2 regions of the Proteiniborus sp. genome follow, and region 2 is predicted to be linked to the other one. Evidence: predicted binding sites of a transcription regulator. Region 2 holds the regulator's gene; the other holds the start of a gene.
What was found. The regulator CtsR, encoded in region 2, represses protease genes until heat stress. The targets are predictions, from matches to a motif close to AAGGTCAANNAAGGTCAAAT.

Region 1: clpB (ATP-dependent chaperone ClpB) is a predicted target of CtsR. The motif match lies at 933-952, and genes of this name have one in related genera.

What each region holds. Positions count from the first base shown of each region.
Region 1 is NZ_JAWRHZ010000017.1:69,570-73,008, forward strand. It holds gene ABV008_RS02850 (chloride channel protein) at 1-273, shown strand, start outside; gene ABV008_RS02855 (MerR family transcriptional regulator) at 451-660, opposite strand; gene clpB (ATP-dependent chaperone ClpB) at 1,157-3,439, shown strand, end outside.
Region 2 is NZ_JAWRHZ010000053.1:2,161-5,599, reverse strand. It holds gene ABV008_RS10630 (protein arginine kinase) at 1-657, opposite strand, end outside; gene ABV008_RS10625 (UvrB/UvrC motif-containing protein) at 650-1,174, opposite strand; gene ABV008_RS10620 (CtsR family transcriptional regulator) at 1,193-1,651, opposite strand; gene fusA (elongation factor G) at 1,797-3,439, opposite strand, start outside.

The DNA of each region.
Region 1 (3,439 bases), on a different contig from region 2:
TATGCAGCTGTAGGTATGGTTGCTTTTATGGCTACTTGTGCAAATACTCCAATAGCAGGCATAATTATGTGCATGGAGTTATTTGGGTCAGAAGTAGGAATATATGCTTCAGTAGTATGTGCTGTAGGATATTTAATAGTAGGGCATAAAAGTATTTATCCAACTCAAATACTAGTAAATGCCAAAACTCCTTCATTATATGTTGATACAGATTCTGAAATATTTAATGTTGAAAAGAATATTAGAATAAATAATAAATTATTAAAGAAGTAAACTCAGGGACAAGCTTCATGAGCGTAGAAAATCCTTTTATTATTAAACAGAAACCCCTTTAGAAGTCTTGCTTCTAAAGGGGCTATTTAAAGTGTGGTACTTATTTTCTTGCCATGTATTTTTATTTACGGTACATTTGCATTGGATATTATAGATATTCAACATTATCCATCTTTTCTACAGTGTAATATCCTCTAGCTTCATTCCTAGAGACTTCATATATTGGATCATATCAAGCCTTGCACTTTGTTTTATACTATAATATCTGTATCCTGTTTCTTCATCGACTATATAGGGCTCTAAAAGTTTTATCCTATCATAGTAACGTAGGGTTTGTTTAGATATGTGATTTAGCTCTGCCATTTGCCCAATTGACAATCTGTCCAATTGTATCCCCCTCCTATCATAATTGACAAACAAGCTATAATCTTATCTATTGAGATAGTTGTATCTTATTATGGGAACCGTTAGCCGTCTATACTGTTATAGTTATTATAATTATTATACTATACTTAATATAATATTTGTTATTTTTTTATCAAAAGTAACAAGGAAAGGAGTTGTCCATGGGGGAAACCGTAATTCAGTGTATTTTTCCTAAATTTAAAAATTAGATATTTGTCTTGATTTTTAACAGTAATAGGATTATAATAAATACAAAGGTCAGAGAAGGTCAAACTTTTTCTGTTTTGATTTATAATTACATAAGAACTGTTTAAGACTACTAATAAAGTTCGTTTTGTCATTTTGAGCATTAGTGAAGAATCTCTATAAGCATTAAAATATGAGATTCTTCGTCTTTACCTTAGAATGACAAGAAAAGAAACTAGGTTTTTTCAGTAGCATTGAACTGTTTTCTTGTATTAAAAGAGAGGTGAAGAAAATGGATTTAAACAAATTTACACAAAAAAGCATTGATGCAGTACAAAATTCTCAGCAAATAGCCATTAAAAATGGCAACCCCCAACTAGAAGAAATCCATATTCATTATGCTCTTGTTAACCAAGATGAAGGCTTAATACCAATGGTATTAAACTACATGGGGGAAAATGTAGAGCTTATTAAAAGTGATGTGAATAGGGAAATAAATAATCTTCCTAAACAATCTGGTGGAGGAGGCTCTATTTATCCTAGTAGAACTTACACTAAAATATTCCTAAACTCCGAAGATGAGGCTAAGAAATTTGGTGACGAATATGTGGGAGTAGAGCATATTTATATGTCTCTATTAAAAGAAAGAGGAACTATATCAGAGAAAATATTTAAGAGATACAATATTAATTTACAAAGATTTTTAGAAGCTCTTAAGAAAATTAGAGGAAGTCAAAGTATTACATCAGACAATCCAGAGTCCACATACAATGCTCTAAAAAGATTTGGGAGAGATTTAACCGAAGAGGCTAGAACGGGTAAACTTGACCCTGTAATAGGTAGAGATGAAGAAATAAGAAATACTGTCCGCATTCTTTCAAGAAGGACTAAAAACAACCCGGTTTTAATAGGAGAACCAGGAGTTGGTAAGACAGCCATAATTGAAGGACTTGCTCAAAGAATAATAAATGGAGATGTACCAGAGGGCCTAAAGGATAAGACCATATTTGCCTTAGACATGGGTGCACTAATTGCTGGTGCCAAATACAGAGGAGAATTTGAAGAAAGATTAAAGGCTGTATTAAAAGAAGTAGAGGATTCAGATGGCAGGATTATTATGTTTATAGATGAAATTCACAACATAGTAGGAGCAGGCAGGACAGAGGGCTCTATGGACGCTTCAAATCTTTTGAAGCCAATGCTAGCTCGTGGAGAAATTCATTGTATAGGCGCTACTACATTAGATGAATATAGAAAATATATAGAGAAGGATGCAGCTTTAGAAAGAAGATTCCAAAAAGTATTAGTTACTGAACCTACTGTAGAGGACACTATATCTATTCTTAGAGGGATTAAAGAAAAATATGAAATTCATCATGGTATAAGAATATCAGACAACGCAGTAATTGCTTGTGCTACTCTGTCAGATAGATATATAAGTGATAGGTACTTGCCTGACAAAGCTATAGACCTAATGGATGAGGCCTCTGCCATGATAAGGACTGAAATAGACAGTATGCCTGCTGAACTAGATGAAATCAGAAGAAGAATTCTCCAACTAGAAATCGAAAGGGCAGCCCTAAAAAAGGAAACTGATAGTAGCTCTAAAGTAAGACTTGAAAAATTAGAAAAGGAGCTTTCAAATTTAAAAGAAGAATATGATATTAAAAGAGCAAAATGGGAAGATGAAAAGAAAAGCATATCTTCTATTAAAGAAGTAAAAGAAGAAATAGATAGAGTAAAAAGAGAAATAGAAGATGCAGAAAGACGATATGACTTAGAAAAATTATCTGAGTTGAAATATGGAAAGCTAATTGAACTAGAGAAAAAGCTAGAAGAAGCTAATTTAAGAACTCAAAGTGAAGATAGAATGTTAAAAGAAGAAGTAACAGAAGAGGAAATAGCAGAAGTAGTGTCTAAGTGGACAGGAATACCTGTATCTAAACTAGTAGAAACAGAAAGAGAAAAGCTACTTAATCTAGATAAAATACTTCACAAAAGAGTAATAGGACAAGAAGAAGCTGTAGAATCTGTAGTAGATGCTGTTATCAGAGCAAGAGCTGGTATCAAGGCACTCAATAGACCTGTAGGCTCATTTATATTCTTAGGTCCTACAGGTGTAGGTAAAACAGAGTTGGCAAAGGCATTGACAGAAACTCTATTTGATGATGAAAGAAATATGATAAGGATAGATATGAGTGAATATATGGAGAAACACTCAGTATCTAGGCTAGTAGGAGCTCCTCCAGGATATGTAGGCTATGATGAAGGCGGCCAATTAACAGAAGCTGTTAGGAGAAAGCCTTATTCTGTAATATTATTTGACGAAATAGAAAAGGCACATCCAGATGTATTTAACATACTTCTTCAAGTCTTAGATGATGGTAGGCTTACAGACAACCAAGGTAGAACGGTAGATTTTAAAAACACAGTTATAATCATGACTTCTAATTTAGGCTCTTCTTACTTAATTGAAGGGATAAATTCTGATGGGCATATTGACGAAGATGCTAAAGAAAGAGTAATGGACACAATGAAGAGAACCTTTAGGCCAGAATTTTTAAATCGTATTGAT
Region 2 (3,439 bases):
TAATGTAGTTTGATTAGATATTTGAAATAAATTACCCAAAGCACTGCTACCTTCACCATAAAGTCCCCTTACTGTTAAGCCAAGTTGGCTTACAGCTTGAAGAACTTGATTAATATAGCCTGTCAATACAAGTCCTGGCAAATGTACCATAACAGAAGCCCTTAGCCCTGTACCTACATTAGTAGGACAGCATGTTAGATATCCAAACTTTTCATCAAAAGCATATCTAGTGTTAGCTTCTAATAAATCATCTATCTTGTTATTTATTTCCCATCCTTCTTCAAGATTTAATCCAGGTAATAACACTTGTATTCTAATGTGGTCTTCCTCATTTACCATTATTGTAGCTTTTTCATCTCTTCTCAGAAAAAAAGCACTTAAATTAGGTTTTTCTAGTAGACTAGGACTTATTATGTGCTTTTCAACAAAAATATTTCTTTCTAGTGGGGATAGCTTTTGAATTTCAAACAGTTCAAAACTATTATCCGTAGTCGTATCATTCTTTATTGCATCATCAACTATTTTTATAACATTTTTTGCTTCTGTCTCTGTCATCAAAAAAGGTAATTTAATATTCTCAATATTTCTCGCAAGTCTAATTCTACTACTTAATACTATATCTTTTTCTTTTCCCTCTCCTGCTAACCAACTAATCATATTGCTCACTGCTCCTTTCAAGTTTTGCTTGAAGATTTCTAATTTCATCTCTTATTTGAGCAGCTTTTTCAAACTCTTCTTTATTTACAGCTAATTCAAGCTCTGTTTTTAGTTTATCGATTATTTTCCTTGTGCTTACACTTTTCCCAGCTTTCTTAGGGATTTTTCCAACATGAGAATCATGACCATGTATTTTTTTAAATAAAGGAACTAGTTTTTCTCTAAAAGAATCATAACAATGACTACAGCCAAACTTTCCTATCTGTCTAAACTTTCCATAGGTTAATCCACAATTATCGCAAGTTGTTGCTTTAATATGTTCAATTTTTACAGGACTGTCATAGGAACTATCTATAAGTCCAGCTAAAATATTTTGAATAGAAAATTGTTTATCAAAACTAAAGCTATTGTTTTTCTTAGCACATTCTTCGCACAAATGAAATTCAGTTACATGGTTATTAATTATTTTTTTCATATGGACAGTAGCTTGATTTTTCCCGCATTCTTCACAAAGCATATTATCCCCTCCAATACCTTATTCTAATAATACAAGCAGTATATTTTTTAATATATCTGCTCTAACTACATTTTTATCGCAATTTACATTGTCTAGAGTCCTATCGCCGAGTACAACTTTCATAATATTGTGTTCTCTTTCAGTAATAATATCTTCTTCAAGAAAACTTTCAATTATTCCATACGCCTTTGATTTAGTTATAGAATCTCCTATTATGTTTAATATGAGGTTTTGGATATATTTATCCCTATTAATATTTACCTTAACAATTTTTATATACCCTCCTCCACCTCTTCTACTCTCAATATAATAACCTTTATCTGATGAAAATCTTGTCGTCAAAACATAATTTATCTGTGATGGCGCACAATCAAAATATTGAGCAAGTTCATTTCTTTGTATCTCAATAACTCCGTTATTTGTGTCTTCTAATAATTTTTTTATAAAATCTTCAATTATGTTACTTAGCTTTGACATCTCTTCACCTCTTTTTCTGACTTTGACTTTCTTTGTCCTTAATTATATTTTATATATATTATAATTTTTTTCAAGAGTTATTTTTATTATTCATATTTAAATATTTAGGAGCGCTATTCCTAGCGCTCCTAATTTTTACCTGTTCTTATTCAGCCTTTGCTTCAGCTATTATTTTTTCACTTATTTGTTGAGGCACTTCCTCATATCTTACAAATTCCATCCTGAAGCTTCCTCTTGCCTGAGTCATTGACCTTAAATCTATTGCATATTTAAACATTTCTGTTTGTGGAGCCTCAGCTGTTACAAGTTGATTGCCATCTTCTTGTTGCTCCATTCCCAATATTCTTCCTCTTCTCTTATTCATATCTCCCATTATATCTCCCATATATTCCTCAGGAACAAGTATCTCAACTTTCATAATAGGCTCAAGTAATATTGGTTTTGCTTGCTCCATCCCCTTTTTAAATGCAAGGGATGCGGCTATTTTGAAAGCCATTTCATTTGAATCCACAGGGTGATATGACCCATCAAATAGTACGGCCTTCATATTAACTACAGGATATCCTGCTAAAACACCTTTTTCAATAGATTCTCTTAATCCTTTTTCAACAGCTGGAATATACTGTCTAGGTACTGCTCCTCCAAATATCTCTTCACCAAATTCAAAGTCTAATTGCGAAGGTTCAAATCTTATATGCACATCACCATATTGTCCGGCACCACCAGATTGTTTCTTATGTTTTCCTTGAACACTTGCTGTACCTTTTATTGTCTCTCTATAAGGAACTTTTGGATCCTTAAGTTCTACTTCGACTCCAAATGTATTTTTAAGCTTGTTTGTAATAACAGCAAGCTGCATATTACCTTGACCGCCTATTAGCAATTGCTTTGTTTCTGCATTTCTCTGAACTATAAAGGTTGGGTCTTCTTCTGTCATTCTAGTAAGAGATGAACCTATTTTCTCCTCATCACCTTTAGATTTTGGCTCTACAGCTAAGAATAGACATGGTTCAGGATATTTTATTTTATCATACTGTATAGGAGCATTTTTGTCGCAAATAGTATCTCCTGTTTCTGTAAATTGAAGTTTAGCTGTAGCCCCAATATCTCCAGCAACTAACTCTCCAACTTCTATTTGAGTCTTACCTCTTAATAAGAATAAACTTCCTATTCTTTCAGTTTCGTCTTTATTGGTATTTAATACATCCATATCCTTTACTAGTTTTCCTGAACATATATTAAATAGTGAAATCTTACCTACAAATGGGTCTACTATAGTCTTGAATACAAATGCGGAAAACGGTTCGCTCTTGTCGATTTTTCTTTGTATTTTGTCTGTTGTGTCAGGTTTAACTCCCTCATGTACACCTATATCAAGTGGTGAAGGTAAATAAGCACTTATCATGTCAAGAAGAGTATGCACTCCAATATTATTTTGAGCAGAGCCAATAAGAACTGGCACTAAGTCACAATTTAATACACCTTTTCTAAGTCCTGCATGAATTTCCTCTGCTGTAAAAGCTTCACCTTCAAAATATTTTTCCATTAGTGCTTCATCTGTTTCTGCTACTGATTCCATGAGCATTTCTCTAAGAGGTGTAATTATATCATCCATTCCATCTGGAACAGGTGCATCAGTACAATCTTTTCCATTGTATACTCTACCAACTAAATCAACTATATTAACAAATCCCTTAAAGGATTCAGATTCGCCAATAGGTACTGCAAAAGGAACTATTTTATTTCCGAACTTCTCCCTAAGATCGTTAATAACTTTATCATAGTTTA